Regions from separate parts of the Nonomuraea sp. NPDC049400 genome, predicted to be linked through region 2. Evidence: predicted binding sites of a transcription regulator. Region 2 holds the regulator's gene; each other region holds the start of a gene.
The links. Region 2 encodes HrcA, which represses chaperone genes, less so after heat shock. Its sites were predicted from a motif close to TTGGCACTCTCNNNNNGAGAGTGCCAA; they were not measured.
Positions count from the first base shown of each region.

Region 1: the regulator HrcA is predicted to act here: its motif matches at 4,800-4,826, upstream of groL (chaperonin GroEL).
Region 3: the regulator HrcA is predicted to act here: its motif matches at 2,168-2,194, upstream of groES (co-chaperone GroES).

Region 1 is NZ_JBITMP010000054.1:61,159-67,797, forward strand. Features, by position in the region: gene ACIBVN_RS49415 (hypothetical protein) at 1-135, shown strand, start outside; gene ACIBVN_RS49420 (trehalose-6-phosphate synthase) at 144-1,574, opposite strand; gene ACIBVN_RS49425 (RNA polymerase sigma factor) at 1,606-2,160, shown strand; SAM riboswitch class I at 2,240-2,381, shown strand; gene thrC (threonine synthase) at 2,395-3,627, shown strand; gene ACIBVN_RS49435 (MoaD/ThiS family protein) at 3,652-3,927, shown strand; gene ACIBVN_RS49440 (cold-shock protein) at 4,176-4,376, shown strand; gene groL (chaperonin GroEL) at 4,936-6,561, shown strand.
Region 2 is NZ_JBITMP010000005.1:229,273-235,911, reverse strand. Features, by position in the region: gene hemW (radical SAM family heme chaperone HemW) at 1-1,169, shown strand, start outside; gene ACIBVN_RS09215 (DUF4870 domain-containing protein) at 1,166-2,017, opposite strand; gene ACIBVN_RS09210 (DUF3097 domain-containing protein) at 2,014-2,820, opposite strand; gene ACIBVN_RS09205 (hypothetical protein) at 2,838-3,638, opposite strand; gene hrcA (heat-inducible transcriptional repressor HrcA) at 3,797-4,810, shown strand; gene dnaJ (molecular chaperone DnaJ) at 4,822-5,961, shown strand; gene ACIBVN_RS09190 (16S rRNA (uracil(1498)-N(3))-methyltransferase) at 5,963-6,639, shown strand, end outside.
Region 3 is NZ_JBITMP010000017.1:129,053-135,691, forward strand. Features, by position in the region: gene groL (chaperonin GroEL) at 75-1,694, opposite strand; gene groES (co-chaperone GroES) at 1,767-2,081, opposite strand; gene ACIBVN_RS26920 (methyltransferase domain-containing protein) at 2,328-3,503, shown strand; gene ACIBVN_RS26925 (hypothetical protein) at 3,691-5,613, shown strand; gene rfbA (glucose-1-phosphate thymidylyltransferase RfbA) at 5,824-6,639, opposite strand, start outside.

The DNA.
Region 1 (6,639 bases), on a different contig from region 2:
AGCTATTCGAACGGCAAGGTGAAGTCCCGGTACGTGCAGCGCGAGTGGTTTCTCCCGAAGACGAAGATCCTCGTCGTCGACCAGTGGAACACGCCGGGGCTGGCCGCCGCGCTCAAGAACGCCGACTGGAGCTGAGGACCGCCCTAGATCTCGGCGAGGGCGTCGAGCTGGGCCGCGAGCCACTTCTGCGGCGGCAGGGCGGTGGCCGCCGCGTGCAGCTTGTCGCGGCGCATCCGGCGCTCGTCCTCCGGCATGACGAGCGCCTTGTGCAGCGCGGCGGCCGTGCCGCTGATGTCGTACGGGTTGACCACGAGCGCGTGCGGGCCCAGCTCGGCCGCCGCGCCCGCCTCGCGTGAGAGCACCAGCGCGCAGCGCGGCGACAGGATCGGGCCCTCCTTGGCGACCAGGTTCATCCCGTCGCGGATGGGGTTGACCAGCAGCACGTCGGCCAGCCGGTAGGCGGCCAGCGAGCGCGGGTAGTCGTCGTTGACGTTGAGGATCAGCGGGTCCCAGTCCTCGGTGGCGTAGTCGTCCTCGATCTGCTGGGCGCAGCGCTGCACCGACGCGGTGTACTCGCGATATTCGGGCAGGTCGTGCCGGCTCGGGTACGCGAACGCCAGATGCACCACCTTCCCGTGCCACTCGGGGTGCGCGTCGAGGAACTCGCGGTAGGCCACCAGGCCGCGCACGATGTTCTTCGACAGCTCGGTGCGGTCGATGCGGACGATCAGCCGCCGGTCGCCCACCTGCTCCCTGAGCGCGGCCATGTGCGACTCGACGTCGGGCTCGCAGGCCCGCTCCCACAGCGCCTCGCCGTCCACGCCCAGGCTGTGCACGCCGATGCGGGTGGTCCTGCCCCCGTGGGTGACGCTGCGGCCGGCCCGGTCGGCCTCCGCGCCCAGCAGCGCCTCGCAGCAGTCCATGAACGCCTGCGCCCACCGGTCGGTGAGGAACCCGGCGTGATCGGCGCCCAGGATGCCTTCCAGGACCTCTCCGGCCACTTCGTCGGGCAGCAGCGAGAAGTACTCGGGGGGCGCCCACGGGGTGTGGCTGAAGTGCGCGATGCGCAGATCGGGCCGCTCGGCGCGGAGCATCGCCGGGGTCAGCGTCAGATGGTAGTCCTGCACCATCACACGGGCGCCGTGGCCGGCCTCCTCGGCCAGCGCCAGCGCGAACGCGCCGTTGTAGTCGCGGTACGACTCCCACTCCCGCTCGAACCTCGTGCCGAAGTTGGGCGAGTTGGGGATGTCGTAGAGCAGGTGGTTGACGAACCACAGGGTGGAGTTGGCCACCGCGTTGTAGGCCCGGTGGAAGGTGGCGGGCGGAATGTCCAGCATGCGCAGCGGGCCCGTGTCGTAGCCGGCCTGGTCGATCCTGCCGCCGGGCGCCAGGCGGACGGCGCTGCGGTCGCCGTCGGACAGCGCCGCGCACACCCACAGGACGCCGTCCTTCTTGGCCACCCCGGACAGCCCCGACACCAGACCGCCGCCACCGCGCTTCATGGTCAGCTCGCCGTCGTCGGAGACGGTGAACGAGACCGGTCCTCTGTTGGAGGCCACCAGGACGCTGTTCATCTGAGCTCCCTTCGCCCATAGGATCCCAGCTATGGCGCTTGATGAGCTAACCGAGGAACTCGCCCGCTCCGCCGCTGGAGGAGATCATCGCGCACTTGGCGAGCTTCTGGCGCGGATCGAGCCCGATGTGATGCGTCACTGCGCCCGGATCCTGCCCTACCACCAGGACGCCGAGGAGGCCTCGCAGGACACGTTGCTGGCCGTGGCGCGCAACATCGGGCGGTTCGAGGGCAGGGCGAGGTTCAGCACCTGGCTCCACATCGTGACGGCCAACTGCGCGCGCACCACGTACAGGTCGCTCAAGCGCAGGGCGGCCGAGCAGAGCTCCGACGAGCTGCCCGTGCAGAAGCCCGACGTGCGGCGGGTGAGCGTGATCGCCGGCTCGCGGCTCGACCTGCTCGACGCCATGGAGGCGCTGGAGGCCGACAAGCCCGACCTGGCGCAGGCGCTGGTGCTGCGCGACATCGTCCAGCTCGACTACAACGAAGTCGCCGAGCAGCTCGGCATCCCGCTCGGCACCGCCAAGTCGCGCATTCACCAGGCGCGCAAATACGTGCAGGGAGTGCTGGGCGACGACTATCGTTGAGACGCCGCATCTCACCTGCTGAGACGAGTGCCCATTTAGGGCCCCTGGGCAGGTAGAGTCCATTTCAACAACTGAATATTGCTCATCCAGAGGGGTGGAGGGACCGGCCCTGCGAAGCCCCGGCAACCCTCCCGGCTTGAGGCTCGCGACCTGGCGAGGCCGACCGGGACAAGGTGCCAATTCCGGTCTGCGGTCAAGGTGGCCGCAGGCGAAGATGAGGGAAGGCCTCGCTTCATGTCGCTCGACTTTGGTCCTGCAGTCGCTCTGTCCTGCCGCGAATGCGGCACGCGTTACCCCCTCGGTCCCAGCTTCGCGTGCCTGGAGTGTTTCGGGCCGCTCGAGGCGGCCTATTCCTTCGGCACCGTGACCCGTGCGGACATCGAGTCGGGTCCCGCCAACATCTGGCGTTACCGGTCCTTGCTCCCGGTTCCTGTGGACGTCGCCAGTAAACCCAACATGAACCCGGGTTGGACCAAACTGGTCAAGGCCGGAAACCTCGGGCGCAAGCTCGGTCTCAAGTCCCTGTACGTGAAGGACGACTCCGGCAACCCCACTCATTCATTCAAGGACCGCGTGGTCGCCATCGCCGTCGAGGCGGCGCGTAACTTCGGCTTCCACACGCTTTCCTGCTCCTCCACCGGCAATCTCGCGGGTGCGGTCACCGCCGCGGCGGCGCGGGCAGGGCTCGAGGCGTGCGTGTTCATCCCGGCCGACCTCGAAGCGGCGAAGATCGCCATGGCCCGGGTGTTCGGCGGCAAGCTCATCGGGATCACCGGCACGTATGACGAGGTCAACCGGTTCTGCTCCGAGCTGATCGGCGACCCGCTCGGCGACAAGTGGGGATTCGTCAACGTCAACCTGCGGCCGTACTACGCCGAGGGCTCCAAGACGCTCGCGTACGAGATCGCCGAGCAGCTCGGCTGGCGGCTGCCCCAGCAGATCGTCATCCCCATCGCCTCGGGTTCGCAGCTCACCAAGATTGACAAGGGCTTCCGCGAGCTGGTGCAGCTCGGCCTGGTCGAGGACACGCCGTACAAGATCTTCGGGGCGCAGGCGGCCGGGTGCTCGCCGGTCTCCACCGCGTACAAGGCGGGGCACGACGTCGTGCAGCCGGTCAAGCCCGACACCATCGCCAAGTCGCTGGCCATCGGCAACCCGGCCGACGGGCCTTACGTGCTGGACATCGCCCGGCGCACCGGAGGGGCCGTCGAGGACGTCTCCGACGCCGAGATCGTGGCCGCGATCAAGCTGCTGGCCTCGACCGAGGGCGTCTTCGCCGAGACCGCGGGCGGGGTGACCGTGGGCGTGCTGAAGAAGCTGGCCGAGAGTGGTCGGCTCGATCCCGAGGCCGAGACCGTGGTGCTCAACACCGGCGACGGACTCAAGACGCTCGACGCGATCAGCGACGACGCCAAGCCCACGGCCGTGATCCGGCCCTCCCTCGACGCGTTCCGCGCGGCTGTCTGACAACCAGGAAAGGCGAGTTTAACCATGAGCGTTACTGTGCGGATTCCCACCATTCTGCGCACGTACACCGGGGGCAACGCGGAAGTCAGTGGCGAAGGCGCGACTCTTCGTGACGTCCTCGCCAAGCTCGACTCCGACTACCCGGGGATCGGCGCGAGAATTCTGGATGAATCGGGCAAGATTCGTCGTTTCGTCAACGTTTACGTTGGGGAAGAGGACGTCCGTTTCGCCGACGGGCTCGACACTCCAGCACCTGAGGGCACTCAGATCTCTATCATCCCGGCGGTCGCCGGCGGCTGAGTGCCATGGATCACAGTCTCGGATGAAGGCGCCCCTAGTGGGCGCCTTCTGCTTTTCCAGGCCAAATGCGCGTATGAACGACCGGCCATCCGGAGAAATGCGTTATTTGTGGATTGACTCTGTTGCCAAACCCCGTGCCACAGGTATGGTCGAGGGCGATCGTCTGGCTGATTTTCCCTTAAGTCAGGCGATTACGGGTCTCGCGGAGGAATGGGCGAGATCTGTGGGCCCAGTAAGAGGAGTCGGAAGTGGCGCAGGGCACCGTCAAGTGGTTCAACGCGGACAAGGGCTACGGCTTCATCGCGGTAGACGGTGGTAAGGATGTATTCGTCCATTACTCAGCGATACTGATGGACGGGTACAGAGCTCTCGAACAGGGGCAGCGCGTCGAGTTCGAGATCACGCAGGGCCAGAAGGGTCCCCAGGCAGAGGCCGTTCGCGCGGTCTGACGCGCCCCACTGGTATGCACCGGCAGGATCGCGCGGCAGCGCAGTCCGGGCGAACCTGCCACCTCTCTTTCGTCGACTCGGGTGCGGCGAGCCGCATGGGGCTGGCTCGCCGTACTCCGCCGCTCCCTGCTGATGGCCTCCACTCCGTGGAGGCGGGCTCGGTCGCTCTCGATGCCGTCGCCTTCCCCCGCTCTGGTCGCTACGCTCCCGCCGCTCCTCCAGGCGACGGCAGCTCCCTGCTTATGGCCTCACTCCGTGAGGCGGGCTCGGTCGCCCTCGATGCCGTCGCCTTCCCCCGCTCTGGTCGCTACGCTCCCGCCGCTCCTCCAGGCGACGGCAGCTCCCTCGCAAGTGACCTGGGAGGAAACACCCGGTAGGAGGGTTCTCGCTTGCACTCGGCAGGGTAGAGTGCTAAACAGTTCGTTGGCACTCGATACATCAGAGTGCCAGCGATTCGGATCGGGACGATGGGGTCTGCCGAAGGAGACGCTGACCCATGCCGTCGCGGGCGTCGGCTCGGTCCACGACAAGCCACCCTGCATCTGGGAGGTCTAGCCTTATGGCAGCCAAGATGATCGCGTTTGACGAGGACGCCCGGCGCGGTCTCGAGCGCGGTATGAACCAGCTCGCCGACGCCGTCAAGGTGACCTTGGGTCCCAAGGGCCGCAACGTCGTGCTGGAGAAGAAGTGGGGCGCTCCCACGATCACCAACGACGGTGTGTCCATCGCCAAGGAGATCGAGCTCGAGGACCCTTGGGAGAAGATCGGCGCCGAGCTGGTCAAGGAAGTCGCCAAGAAGACCGACGACGTCGCGGGCGACGGCACCACGACCGCCACCGTGCTCGCCCAGGCGCTGGTGCGTGAGGGTCTGCGCAACGTCGCCGCCGGCGCCAACCCGATGGCCCTGAAGAAGGGCATCGAGGCCGCCGTCGAGCGCGTCAGCGAGGAGCTCTCCAAGCTGGCCAAGGACGTGGAGACCAAGGAGCAGATCGCCTCCACCGCCTCCATCTCCGCCGCCGACCCCGAGATCGGCTCGCTCATCGCCGAGGCGATGGACAAGGTCGGCAAGGAAGGCGTCATCACCGTCGAGGAGAGCAACACCTTCGGCCTCGAGCTCGAGCTCACCGAGGGCATGCGCTTCGACAAGGGCATGACGTCGATGTACTTCGTCACCGACTCGGACCGCATGGAGGCCGTGCTCGAGGACCCGTACATCCTGATCGTCAACAGCAAGGTCTCGGCCAACAAGGACCTGCTGCCGCTGCTCGACAAGGTCGTCCAGTCGGGCAAGCCGCTGCTGATCATCGCCGAGGACATCGAGGGCGAGGCCCTGGCGACCCTGGTCGTCAACAAGATCCGCGGCCTGTTCCGCTCCGTGGCCGTCAAGGCTCCGGGCTTCGGCGACCGCCGCAAGGCCATGCTGAACGACATCGCCATCCTCACCGGTGGCCAGGTCATCGCCGAGGAGGTCGGTCTCAAGCTCGAGAACGCCACCCTCGACCTGCTGGGCCGCGCCCGTAAGGTCGTGGTGACCAAGGACGAGACCACGATCGTCGACGGCGCCGGTGACGCCGAGCAGATCGCCGGACGGGTCAACGAGATCCGCGCCGAGATCGAGCGCACCGACTCCGACTACGACCGTGAGAAGCTGCAGGAGCGCCTGGCCAAGCTGGCCGGTGGCGTGGCGGTCATCAAGGCCGGCGCGGCGACCGAGGTCGAGCTGAAGGAGCGCAAGCACCGCATCGAGGACGCCGTCCGCAACGCGAAGGCGGCCGTCGAGGAGGGCATCGTGCCCGGCGGTGGCGTGGCGCTGCTGCAGGCCGGCGCCAAGGCGTTCGACAAGCTGGAGCTCAACGGTGACGAGGCCACGGGCGCGGCGATCGTGCGCAAGGCCCTGGAGGAGCCGCTGAAGCAGATCGCGGTCAACGCCGGTCTCGAGGGCGGCGTCGTGGTGGAGCGCGTTCGCAACCTCACCCCGGGTGAGGGCCTGAACGCCGCTTCGGGCGAGTACGTCAACATGTTCGAGGCGGGCATCCTCGACCCGGCCAAGGTGACGCGCTCGGCGCTGCAGAACGCCGCTTCCATCGCGGCGCTCTTCCTCACCACCGAGGCCGTCATCGCCGAGAAGCCCGAGAAGACCCCTGCCGCTCCGGCCATGCCGGGCGGCGGCGACATGGACTTCTAGGTCTCTTCTCGCCGTTCGAACGAAGGGCGGCCCGGGGTTTCCCGGGCCGCCCTTGTGCGTTCCAGGACAGATCCGCTG
Region 2 (6,639 bases):
CCGACAGCGCCCTGAGGGGCCTCGGCGAGCGTCCGTTCGGCTTCTACGTGCACGTGCCGTTCTGCGTGACTCGCTGCGGCTACTGCGACTTCAACACCTACACGGCTGCCGAGCTGGGCCCCGGCGCCTCCCAGCGGGACTACGCGGACACGGTCGTCGAGGAGATCCGCCTCGCGCGCCGCGTCCTGGGCGCGGCCGACCTGCCGGTGGAGACGGTGTTCTTCGGCGGCGGCACGCCCACGCTGTTGCCCCCGGAAGACCTGGCCAGGATCCTGGCCGCGATCGACTCGGAGTTCGGGCTGCGGCCGGGGGCCGAGGTGACCACCGAGGCCAACCCCGAGTCCGTGGACCCGGCCTACCTCGACAAGCTCCGCCAGGGCGGCTTCAACCGGGTCAGCTTCGGCATGCAGAGCGTAAGCGAGCACGTGCTCAAGGTGCTCGACCGCCGGCACACCCCCGGCAGGGCGGCGGCGGCCGTGCAGGAGGCCAGGCGGGCCGGGTTCGAGCACGTCAACCTCGACCTCATCTACAGCACGCCGGGCGAGTCCGACGACGACTGGCGGGCCTCGCTGGCCGCCGCGATCGAGGCCGGGCCCGACCACGTGTCGGCGTACTCGCTGATCGTCGAGGAGGGCACCAGGCTGGCGGCCAGGATCAGGCGCGGCGAGTTGCCCATGCCCGACGACGACGTGGCCGCCGACCGCTACCAGATCGCCGACGAGCTGCTGTCGCAGGCCGGGTTCAGGTGGTACGAGGTGTCCAACTGGGCCACCTCCGACCAGGCGCGCTGCCGTCACAACCTGCTCTACTGGACGGGCGGCGACTGGTGGGCCGCCGGGCCCGGCGCCCACAGCCACGTCGGCGGCACCCGCTGGTGGAACGTCAAGCACCCGGCCGCCTACGCCCAGCGCCTGTCCGCCGGCGCCTCGCCCGCCCATGCGCGCGAGGTGCTCGAGGACGACGACCGGGCGGCCGAGCGGCTGATGCTGGAGCTGCGGCTGTCGTCCGGCTATCCGCTGGCCGCGGTGGCGCCCGCCGCGCGCCCGGCCGTGGCGAGCGCCCTGGCGCGCGGGCTGCTGGAGCCCGGGCCGTTCAGGTCGGGCCTGATGGTGCTCACGCTCCAGGGACGGCTGCTGGCCGACGCCCTCATCAGGGATCTGCTGGTCTAGGTGATCATGCGGATGGAGAACGGGTAGCGGTACCTCTCGCCCCGGTTGGTGGCCATTGCGCCCTGGATGTGGAAGATCAGGGACAGGATCCAGATGACCGGCAGCAGGAGCACGCCGATGAAGATGAACGACAGGATGAAGGCGATCACGTAGCCGATGAACATCGTGATCTGGAAGTTCAGCGCCTCCGCCGCCTGATCCCTGACGTAGGGGGACTCGTCCTTCTTCATCAGGTAGATGATCAGCGGCCCGATCCAGGAGACCAGCAGGCCGAGCAGGTGCGAGAGCATCGCCATGGTGGTGTCGTCGGTGCCCGGGCGGGGGCCGAACCTGCCGGGGACGTACGGCTCTCCAGGGGGCGCGGCGTACCCGTAGCCGGGCTGCCCCGGCGCGGGGCCGTAACCGGGCGGGGGAGGGCCGTAGCTCGGCGGCTGCTGCCCATAGCCGGCCTGGCCGTAACCAGGCTGGCCGTAGCCGGGCTGCCCGTAGCCGGGCTGCCCGTAGCTCGGAGGCTGCTGCCCGTAACCAGGCTGCCCGTAACCAGGTTGGCCATAGCCGGGCTGGTCGTAACTCGGGGGCTGCTGGCCGTAACCAAGCTGCCCGTAGCTCGGGGGCTGCTGTCCGTAACCGGGCTGCCCCGGTTGTCCATAAGCTGGCTGGCCGTAGGCGGGCTGGGAGCCGGGTTGCTGGCCGTACCCGGGCTGCTGGCCGTACCCCGGCTCTGAGGCGGGCTGCTGTCCGTAGCCCGGTTGCTGGGGACCGGAGCCCTGGCTGGGCGGGATGTCCGACGGTGGGACGAAGCGGGTGGCGTCGTCGTCCGGCGCCGGCTGCGGTGGGTCCTGGCTCATGATGCCTCCGTAACGAAGTCGATCAGTTCCTCGACCCGGCCGAGCAGTTCCGGCTCCAGGTCTGCGTACGTGGAGACGGCGCCGAGGATCCGCCGCCATGCCTCCGCGGGCTCCATGCGCCAGCCCAGGGCGGCGATCACGCCCTCTTTCCACGGCACCCCGCGCGGCACGGCGGGCCAGGCGGGAATGCGCAGCACGGACGGCTTGACCGCCTGCCAGATGTCGATGAACGGATGCCCCACGACGAGCACGTCCGGCGAGGTGATCTCGGCCGCGATCCTGCTCTCCTTGGACCCGGGGACGAGATGGTCCACCAGCACCCCCAGCCGGCGCCCCGGCTCCGGGCCGAACTCCGCCACGATGTCCGGCAGGTGGTCCACGCCCTCCAGGTATTCGACCACGACCCCCTCGACCCGCAGGTCATGACCCCAGATCTTCTCGACCAGGGCGGCGTCGTGCACGCCCTCCACATAGATCCGGCTCTCCTTGGCGACCCTCGCCCGCAGCCCCTCCACGGCGATGGAACCCGACGCGCTGCGCCTGGGGCCCGCGGGGGCCGCCGTCGGGCGTACCAGCGTCACGGGCTTGCCCTCCAGCAGGAACGCGGCGGGCGCGAGCGGGAACAGCCGGCGCCTGCCGAACCGGTCTTCGAGCGTCACGGCCTCCTTGTCGCAGGCCACCACCGCGCCGCAGAAGCCGCTGTCGGCGTCCTCCACGACGAGGTCCAGCTCGGCGGGCACTTTGGGGATCTTGCCCTTCCCCGGTCGCCGCCAATTCCCCGCCAGCACATCGCCCTCGTACACACGGGGACCGTAGCAAATCACCCGCTGACCGCAAGGCGCTTACGCGCGCCACTACGGCGTACCAGGACGACGACGGTGCCGATGACGGCCACGAGCAGCCCAGCGCCCGGGACCAGGAGGAGCGCGGCCACCCCGCCGGCGATGCCGCCCGTGGCCGAGGCCAGCTCACGGCCCACGCCGAAACGCACGTCTGCCTGCTCCTGGGTGGCGCAGATCAGCTGGTAGTCGCCCTTGGACGGGGCGTTGATCACGAGGAGCTGCTCCCAGGTGACGGCTCCGGACGTGACCTTCTGCGTGCCCTTGGTCTTGGCGAGCTTGGCCTGGCCGGAGATCTGGCACTCGTAGTGGACGGTCGTGTCGCTGGAGAGGTAGATCGCGGGCTTGTTCGCCGGGTCGATCGGCAGCGTCACGCTTTCGCCGGACGCGAACGTCCTGGTCGGGGCGAGGTCGTTCACGCTGCTCACGATGCCCGTGGCGAACAGGACGACGCCGGCGATCGCGCACACGACGAAGATCGCCCAGGAGAGCCCGATCCACCACAGGGGCGGCTTGATGGCTTTCGAGTCGATTCGAGGGGGAAATTGGGGTTGTTGGCCGTATTGTCCGTACTGAGGAGGTGGGCCGAATTGGGCAGGCGGGCCGTACTGCGGTGGCGCCCCGTGCTGAGGCGGAGGCCCGTACTGCGGCGGAGGCTGCCCATAACCCGGCTGGGACCCGGGCTGGGGGCCGTAGCCCGGCTGGGGCCCGGGCTGAGGGCCGTGGCCCGGCTGGGAGCCGGGTTGCGGGCCGTACGGCGGAGGCGGGGAATTGTCGCTCATGTCGGCAAGTGTGGTACTTGCCCCTTGTAAGAAGCTAGGAGCCAGCTTGCGACCTGGTGTTATCGCACCTTGTGGGCGAGAGCCGTACACTTGGCACTCAGGAACACAGAGTGCTAGATGGTTGTGCTCCTCAGATGTCAGAGGCAGGAGGTGAGCACGTGCTCGACGATCGGAAGCTGGCGGTGCTACGCGCCATTGTCGAAGACTACGTGTCCACCAACGAACCGGTGGGCTCCAAGGCGCTCGCCGAGCGCCACAACTTGAAGGTCTCCCCGGCGACGGTCAGGAACGACATGGCCGCGCTGGAGGAGGAGGGTTACATCACCCAGCCGCACACCAGCGCGGGCCGCGTGCCGACGGACAAGGGCTACCGGCTGTTCGTCGACCGGCTCTCGCAGGTCAAGCCCCTGTCGGCGGCCGAGCGCAGGGCCATTGAGACGTTCCTCGCGGGCGCGGTCGATCTCGACGACGTGGTCACCCGCACGGTCCGGCTGCTCGCGCAGCTGACCAGGCAGGTGGCGGTCGTGCAATACCCGACGCTGACGCGTTCGACGGTCCGGCACGTCGAGCTGGTGCCGCTGAGCGACCGTCGGGTCATGCTCGTGCTGATCACCAACACCGGCCGCGTCGAGCAGCGCGTGATCGAGCTGCCCGAAGTGGTGGAGGAAACCCGCATCGCCCATCTGCGCGCGGTGCTCAACGCCTGCCTCGACGGCTGCGGCCTGAGCACCGTGCCCGAGCTGGTCGCCGACCTTCCCGAGCGGCTGCCCGTCGAAGACCGGCCCGCGGTGGCCACGATCCTGTCGGTGCTGCTTGAGACGCTGGTCGAGCGGCACGACGAGAAGATCGTGTTCGCCGGCGCGGCCAACCTGGCGGGCGCCGACTTCACGACCGGCCTGCGTGACGTGCTCGAGGCCCTGGAGGAGCAGGTCGTTCTCATGCGGCTGCTGGGCGAGACCTCCACAGACACACCGTCCGCGCTCACCGTGCGCATCGGCTCCGAAAACCCCTACCTGCGAGGGACGTCCATTGTCGCGACCGGATACGGTTCTGGCGACAAGCAACTGGCCCGGCTCGGCGTGCTGGGACCGACGAGGATGGACTACCCGGTTACGATGGGCGCCGTGCGCGCGGTGGCACGCTACGTCAGCCAGATCCTGGCTGCATCATAAGAGGTCGATAAGTGGCAAACAGCGACTACTACGCCACCCTCGGGGTGCGCCGTGACGCCAGTCAGGACGAGATCAAGAAGGCGTACCGCCGCCTGGCCCGCGAGCTGCATCCCGACGTGAACCCCGATCCTGAGACCCAGGAGCGGTTCAAGGAGATCACGCAGGCCTACGAGGTGCTGTCCGACCCTAACAAGCGCCAGATGTACGACCTGGGTGGCGACCCCTTCGGCGGCGCGGGAGCAGGGGCGGCCGCCGGCGGCTTCGGAGCGGGCTTCCCGTTCAGCGACATCATGGATGCCTTCTTCGGCACCGCGGGCGGCGCCAGGGGGCCGCGCTCGCGCGCCCGCAGGGGGCGCAACGCCACCATCCGGGTCGAGCTGGACCTGCGCGAGACGGCGTTCGGCACCACGCGCGAGCTCGTCGTGGACACGGCCGTGCTCTGCGAGGTCTGCCACGGGGCGGGCGCGGCGGCCGGCACGCATCCCGACACCTGCGACATGTGCAGCGGGCGCGGCGAGATCTCCCAGGTCACCCGCTCGTTCCTGGGCCAGGTCATGACCTCGCGGCCGTGCCCGCAGTGTGGCGGGTTCGGCACCATCATCCGCCATCCGTGCCAGGAGTGCTCCGGCGACGGCCGGGTGCGCACCCGCCGTACGATCAAGGTCCGCATCCCCGCGGGCGTCGAGGACGGCACCCACATCCAGCTCGCCGGCGAGGGCGAGATCGGCCCCGGCGGCGGCCCGCCCGGAGACCTGTTCCTGGAGATCGTCGAGCGGGCTCACGAGATCTTCGAGCGGCGTGGTGACGACCTCCACTGCACCGTGCAGATCCCGATGACGGCCGCCGCGCTCGGCACCATCCTGACCGTGGAGACGCTCGACGGCGCGGAGGAGATCGACGTCCGCCCCGGCACGCAGGCGGGCCAGGTCATCACCATGTTCGGGCGGGGCGTGCAGCGGCTCAACGAGTCCGGCCGCGGCGACCTGCTGATCCACGTCAACGTCGAGACCCCGACCCGGCTCGACCCGGCGCAGGAGGAGCTCCTGCGCGAGCTGGCCAAGCAGCGGGGCGAGGAGCGGCCGCCGGGCAAGTTCGCCCCCGGCCAGCAGGGCTTCTTCTCCCGGCTGCGCGACGCCTTCAACGGCAGGTGACGTGACCGTCCCGGTGTTCCTGTCCCAGGAGCTGGACGGGCCCGAGCTGACGCTCGCCGGCCCGGAGGGGCGGCACGCGGCCTCCGTGCGACGCCTGCGGGCCGGCGAGCGGGTCGATCTGACCGACGGCGCCGGCTCGGTCGCCGAGTGCGTCGTGCGCGAGGCGCTGAAAGACTCACTCAGGCTCGACGTGCTGCGCCGCTACGAGGTCGAGCCGCCCGAGCCGCGGCTGGTCGTCGTCCAGGGGCTGCCCAAGGGCGACAGGGGCGAGCTCGCGGTCGAGATGATGACCGAGGCGGGCGTCGACGTCATCGTCCCCTGGGCGGCCTCGCGCAGCATCACCCAGTGGAAGGGCGACAAGGTCGCCAAGGGGCTGCACCGCTGGCGCTCCACCGCTCGCGAGGCGGGCAAGCAGGCCCGCAGGTTCCACCTGCCTGAAGTGACCGAGCCCGCCACCGCCGCGCAGGTCGAGAAGCTGCTGGCGGGCGCGGCGCTGGGCCTGGTGCTGCACGAGGAGGCGGCCGAGCCGCTGTCCGGCGTGGCGCTGCCCGCGTCGGGCGACATCGTGGTGGTCGTGGGGCCCGAGGGAGGCGTCTCGGAGCAGGAGCTGGCCGGGTTCCGGGCGGCGAAGGCGGTGCCGGTGCTGCTGGGCCCCACGGTGCTGCGTACGTCCACGGC
Region 3 (6,639 bases), on a different contig from region 2:
CGGTGAATCCCGCCGAAAGCCGAACGGCCCGCGCCCCCTGAGGGTGCGGGCCGTGACGAGCGAAGGGGGACGAGTCAGTGGCCGTGGCCGTGACCGTGACCCTGGCCGGCGGCCGGGGCCTCCTCCTCGGGCTTGTCGACCACGAGCGCCTCGGTCGTGAGCAGCATGCCCGCGATCGACGCCGCGTTCTGGACGGCGGAGCGCGTGACCTTCACCGGGTCGATGACACCCTGCGCGATCAGGTCGCCGTACTCGCCGGTCGCGGCGTTGAGGCCGTGGCCGGCCTCCAGCTCGGCGACCTTGTGGGTGACCACGTAGCCCTCGAGACCGGCGTTCTCGGCGATCCAGCGGGCCGGCTCCACCAGGGCGCGGCGGACGACGCCGACACCCGTGGCCTCGTCGCCCGACAGGCCGAGGTCGTCGAGACTCTTGGAGACGTGGATCAGCGCGGAGCCACCGCCGGAGACGATGCCCTCCTCGATCGCGGCGCGCGTCGCGGAGATCGCGTCCTCGAGGCGGTGCTTCTTCTCCTTCAGCTCCACCTCGGTGGCGGCGCCGACGCGCAGCACGCACACACCGCCGGCGAGCTTGGCGAGGCGCTCCTGCAGCTTCTCGCGGTCCCAGTCGGAGTCGGACTGCTCGATGGCGAGCCTGATCTCCTTGACGCGGTCCTCGATGGCCGCCTGGTCACCGGCGCCGTCGACGATGGTCGTGTTGTCCTTCGTGACGACGACGCGGCGGGCCTGGCCGAGCACCTCGAGACCGACGTGCTCCAGCTTGAGGCCGACCTCCTCGCTGACGACCTGGCCGCCGGTGAGGATGGCCATGTCCTGCAGCATCGCCTTGCGGCGGTCGCCGAAGCCCGGGGCCTTGACGGCCACGGAGGTGAAGGTGCCGCGGATCTTGTTGGTGACCAGGACGGCCAGGGCCTCGCCCTCGACGTCCTCGGCGACCACGAGCAGCGGCTTCTTCGTCTGGGCGATCTTCTCCAGCAGCGGCAGGAAGTCCGCGATGGAGGAGATCTTGCCCTGGGTGAGCAGGATGTAGGCGTCCTCGAGGACGGACTCCATCCGCTCGGGGTCGGTCACCATGTACTGGGACACGTAGCCCTTGTCGAACTGCATGCCCTCGGTGAACTCGAGCTCCATGCCCATGGCGTTGGACTCTTCGACGGTGAGCACACCGTCCTTGCCCACCTTGTCGAACGCCTCGGCGATCAGGTCGCCGATCTGGGCGTCCTGAGCGGAGATCGTGGCGACGTTTGCGATCTCCTTCTTGTCCTCGACCGGGCGGGCGCTGGCGAGCAGCTTGTCGCTGATCTCCCTGGCGGCCTTGTCGATGCCGCGCTTGAGCGACAGCGGCGAGGCGCCGGCGGCCACGTTGCGCAGGCCCTCTCGGACCATGGCCTGGGCCAGGACGGTCGCGGTGGTGGTGCCGTCACCCGCGATGTCGTTGGTCTTGGTGGCAACTTCCTTGGCGAGCTGGGCGCCGAGGTTTTCGTAGCGCTCCTCCAGCTCGATCTCACGAGCGATGGTCACACCGTCGTTCGTGATCGTCGGCGCACCGAACTTCTTGTCGATGACGACGTTGCGGCCACGCGGGCCGAGGGTTACCTTCACGGCGTCCGCGAGGGCGTTCACACCGCGCTCGAGCGCGCGGCGGGCGCCCTCGTCGAACTCCAGGATCTTCGCCATTGCTGAAAGTCCTCTCCTAGCGTCGAAAGCCCCGGCCGCCCTGAAGAGCGCCCGGGGCCCGACACATCCGGCTTACTTCTCGATGATCGCGAGAACGTCGCGGGCGGAGAGCACGAGGTACTCCTCGCCGCCGTACTTGACCTCGGTACCGCCGTACTTGCTGTAGAGGACGATGTCGCCCTCAGAGACGTCGAGCGGAATCCGCTTGTCGCCGTCCTCGTCCCAGTTGCCCGGGCCCACCGCGAGGACCCTGCCCTCCTGCGGCTTCTCCTTGGCGGTGTCTGGGATGACCAGGCCGGAAGCGGTCGTCTGCTCAGCCTCAAGCGGCTGAACCACGATGCGGTCGCCGAGCGGCTTAACGGGAACCTTAGTGGCGGTCGTCACGATCGGACCTCCCCTTCAGATTTGAATGATCTAGAAGAGGCGACCAGCTGGGCCTGCCGTCGCGGGTGTCAGACCTGCCTCGTCGCACGTTGGCACTCTCAAGGGGAGAGTGCCAACAGGAAACATATGCAAGAGGGGCTTGACAGTCAACACGAACGCGTCTGCTGAGAGCGATCAGACCTCCGACTGCCCACTCCACAGTACGTCCTCGGCTCGACCTGCCCGGGCGTGGCGCTAACGTCAGGTTATGTGGACCTCGACGCCTTCAACGAGCTGCTGACCCCGCGCGGGCAGCGAGCCCTGTCGGAGGCCGGGGGGCTGGTGGGCGCCGATCCGGTCGCGGCCGCCACAAAGCTTCGCAGGACGTACGACGCCGCCCTCACCTCCGCCGCGCTGACCCAGGCAGGGCTGAGGGAGCGCGCCAAGGCCAAGTTCGGCGCGGACGCGGAGCGGATGTACTTCACACCGCACGGGCTGGAGCAGTCCACCCGGGTGGAGGTCGCCGAGCACCGCGCCCGCCGCCTGACCGGGTCACAGCCGAGTCCGCCCCGCGTGGTGGACGCCTGCTGCGGCATCGGCGGCGACTTCCTCGCGCTGGCCCGCGCCGGCTGCACCGTGACCGCTGTGGACACCGACCCGCTGACCGCCGCCGTGGCCAGGGCCAACGCCGAGGCGCTCGGGCTGGGCGACCGGGTGACGGTGTCCGTGGCGGACGCGGCCGAGGTCAGGCCGGAGGACCACGACGTGCTGTTCGCCGACCCGGCCAGGCGGACGAGCAGGGGCAGGACGTTCGACCCCATGGCCTACTCCCCGCCCTGGCCGGTGGTGCTCGACCTGGTCTCCAGGGCCGCCCGCGCGTGCGTCAAGGTCGCCCCCGGCATCCCGTACGAGTTCATCCCGGGCGGCGCCGAGGCCGAGTGGGTCTCGTACAAGGGCGAGGTCAAGGAGGCCGCGCTCTGGACCGGCCTCCAGGGGGCGGCGCGGCGCGCCACCCTGCTGCCCGGCGGGCACACGTTGACCGCCACGGGAGCCGAGGCCCCGGTCGGCCCGATCGGCAGGTACGTGTACGAGCCGGACGGCGCGGCCATCCGGGCGCACCTCGTGGGCGAGGTGTGCGAGATCGTGGGCGGACGCCTGCCCGACCCGTTGATCGCATACATCACCGGTGACGATGCGATCGACACCCCCTGGGCGACCAGATACGAAATATCCGACGTCCTCCCGTTCTCGCTGAAAAAGCTGCGCGCGTTGCTCCGCGAGCGGAAAATCGGCAATGTCACCATCAAGAAGCGCGGCTCCGCCGTCGACATCGAGCGCCTCAGGTCCGACCTACGACTGAACGGCGAAAAATCCGCGGTAATCATCCTTACCAGGATCCTCGACAAGCCATCGGTCATCATCTGCGACACCGGCCTACCTGCATAAACCGGGCATTCGTCCGTTAACAACGATCTTTCAATTCGCGGCTTCCGGACCTTGATCGAAGGACTAAGGTGGGCGGGCGGGAGTTCTCCCCCTGATGCGGTTAACCGCGTTCTCGCTCTTTCATCTGCAAATCGGACCTATCCCCACCGCTGCGCGGCAGATCGTCGGCGAGCCAAAGGAGCTTTCGGTGGACCATTCCAACCACACCACCCTTCTCCAGGCAGGAGGCCAATCCGGCATCTCCGAGAGGATGCGGGATCTGCTCGCGCGTGCCGCGCAGGATCATGTGTACGAGCAGCGCACTCAGGGGGCAGTGCTGGACGAGATCCGCCAGCGACTCGAAGGCATGGAGTGGCTCCTGCGTGAGGTGCGCGAGCGCGAGCTCGGCGGCCTCAGCGGCACGCTGCATGCGGTCAGCGGGCGGCTCGACGACATCACCTCCAAGCCGCCGATGTGGGCCGAGGGGCTGGCCCAGCACGTGGAGGCGGTGCGCGACCACGTGGACGCCGTCGGGGAGAGAGTGGGCCACGTGGACGCCCGCGTCGCCCCGGTGAGCGAGTTGCCGAGCCTGTGGGCAGACCTGGGCACGGTGGGCGACAGCGTGGAGGAAGCCCTCAACCGCCTGCAATCGGTGCTCGACACCACCGATGGCATCACGAAGGGAATGTCCGACTTCGCCGCCAAGCTGGCCACTCTCAACACCAGCATGGAGGCCGCCGCCAGCCGCTTCACCCGGCTCGACAAGTCGATGGCCGAGCTGACCACCCGTACGGACCGGGTCGAGGTCGTGGTCGGCGACCTGTCGGAGCAGCTGACGGCCCGGCTGGACGAGCAGGACCAGCATCTCGCCACCCGCCTGGACGAGAGCGACCAGCGCCTGAGCACGCGGCTCGACGAGAGTGACCAGCGCCTCACCACGCGGCTCGACGAGACCGACCAGCACCTCAGCACGCGGCTCGATGAAACGGACCAGCGCCTCAGCACGCGGCTCGATGAAACGGACCAGCGCCTCAGCAAGAGACTCGGCGAGACCGACCAGCGGCTCACCGCGCGGCTCGACCAGACCGACCAGCGCCTCACCACCCGGATGGACGAGACCGACCAGCGCCTGGCCACCAGCCTCGTCGAGGCGGACGAGCGGCTCGCCAGCCGCCTCAAGGAGTCCGACGACCAGCTCTCCAGCCTCCTGTCCGACGTCGAGCTGCGGCTCACCACCAGGCTCGACGAGGCCGACCAGCACCTCGCCGTGCAGCTCGGCGAGAGCGAGCAGCGCCTGAGCGCCAGGCTCAGCGGCGTGGACTCCCGGCTCGACCGGGTGGAGGGCAAGCTCATGGGCCTCGACTCCAGGCTCACCGGGTTCGACAGCCGGCTGGAGTCCGCCGACGAGTGCCTGGCCGACATCGACACCAGGCTCGACGGGATCGACGGCAGGATGGGCGGCGTCGACAAGCGGCTCACATCCGTGGACAGCCAGCTCAGCGGGGTCGACAAGCGGCTGGGCACGATGGACGGCCATCTGGGCCGCCACGACGACAGGTTCGACGCGCTCGACGTACGCATCGACGCCCGCTTCGCCTCGCTCGACGAGCGCATGGCGACGACCGACCAGCGCCTCAACGACACGGCCACCCGCAACGAGGGCCGCTTCAACAAGCTCGACACCCAGATCGACGCCATCGACGAGCGCCTGATCGAGGCCGAGGAGCACCTGAGCAGCCGCTTCGACAGCATCGACACCCGCTTCAACGGGCTCGACACGCACATGAACGGCCTGGCCGCCCGCGCCGAGCAGGCCGGCGCCCACCTGGAGTCCGTGGACGACCGCATCGAGGCCGTCAGCGAGCGCGTGGGACAGCTCCCCACCACCCTGGCCACCCAGGGCGAGCTGCTCCAGACGCACACGGGAGACCAGGCAGAACGCCTCGCCGCCGCCACGAACGCCCTCACGGAGCTCGTCACGTCCCGCCCCGACCGCGACCAGCTGGCCGAGACGGTCACCGGCATCGTGCAGCCCGCGACCGACGACCTCACCAAGCGCCTGGGCGCCCTGGAGGAGACCATGCTGGCCCTGGCCGAGGCCCTCCTGCGCCCGAGCCGGTCCAAGGACTGAGGGCTCGAACGAGCGGTGGCGGAGGTTGCTGACGGGGCCGACGCCCGGGTGCTGGGACATGACGGCATCCGGGCGGTGGCCCGGGCAGCTGGGGTCCGGCGCCGGTGTAACGGCGCCGGACGGAGCGCTTGTCCGGACGGACGGACGGCCAGCTTCGCCTCAGGCGAAAGTGCCCTCAGGGAAAGTGCGGCCTCAGGCGAAAGTGCCGCCTCAGGTGAAAGAGCCGGCGATGCTCATGACGTATTTTCCGTACTCTGAATTACTCATCTCCGCGCCCAGCCGATAACAGGCGTCGGCGTCGATCAGATTCATTCGCAACGCGATTTCCTCGATGCAGGCCACCCGGACGCCCTGCCTGTTTTCCAGCATACGGACGTATTCACTCGCCTCCAGCAATGACTGATGGGTCCCCGTGTCCAGCCACGTGAAACCCCTGCCCAGTTCGATCACCTTCGCCCGGCCTTCTTTGAGGTACGTCTGGTTGATATCGGTGATCTCCAGCTCCCCACGCTCCGAAGGTTGCAGGAGCCGGGCGATCTCCGTGACGTCGGAATCATAGAAGTACAATCCGGTGACAGCATTTTTGGACAGGGGTCGCGCCGGTTTCTCCTCGATGGCGACCAGGTTGCCGTGCTCGTCCAACTCGCAAACCGCGTAACGCTCGGGATCGGTGACGGGATAGCTGAACAGCGTGCATCCGTCGAGAATCTCCCAGCCTCTCCGGAGCAGGCTGCGGAACCCCGAGCCGTGGAAGAAGTTGTCGCCCAGGATGAGCGCGGAGCGTTCTCCCGCCACATGTGAGGCTCCCAGGATGTAGGCGTCGGCGATGCCTCGGGGCTCTGCTTGTGCCCGGTAACTGAGCGACAAGCCCAGGCGTGAGCCGTCGCCGAAGAGACGTTGGATGTCCGGCAACGACGCGGGCGTGGAGATGACCAGGATGTCCCGGACGCCGGCCAGCATGAGCGTGGCCAGGGGATAATAGATCATCGGCTTGTCATAAACCGGCAACAACTGCTTCGACGTGGC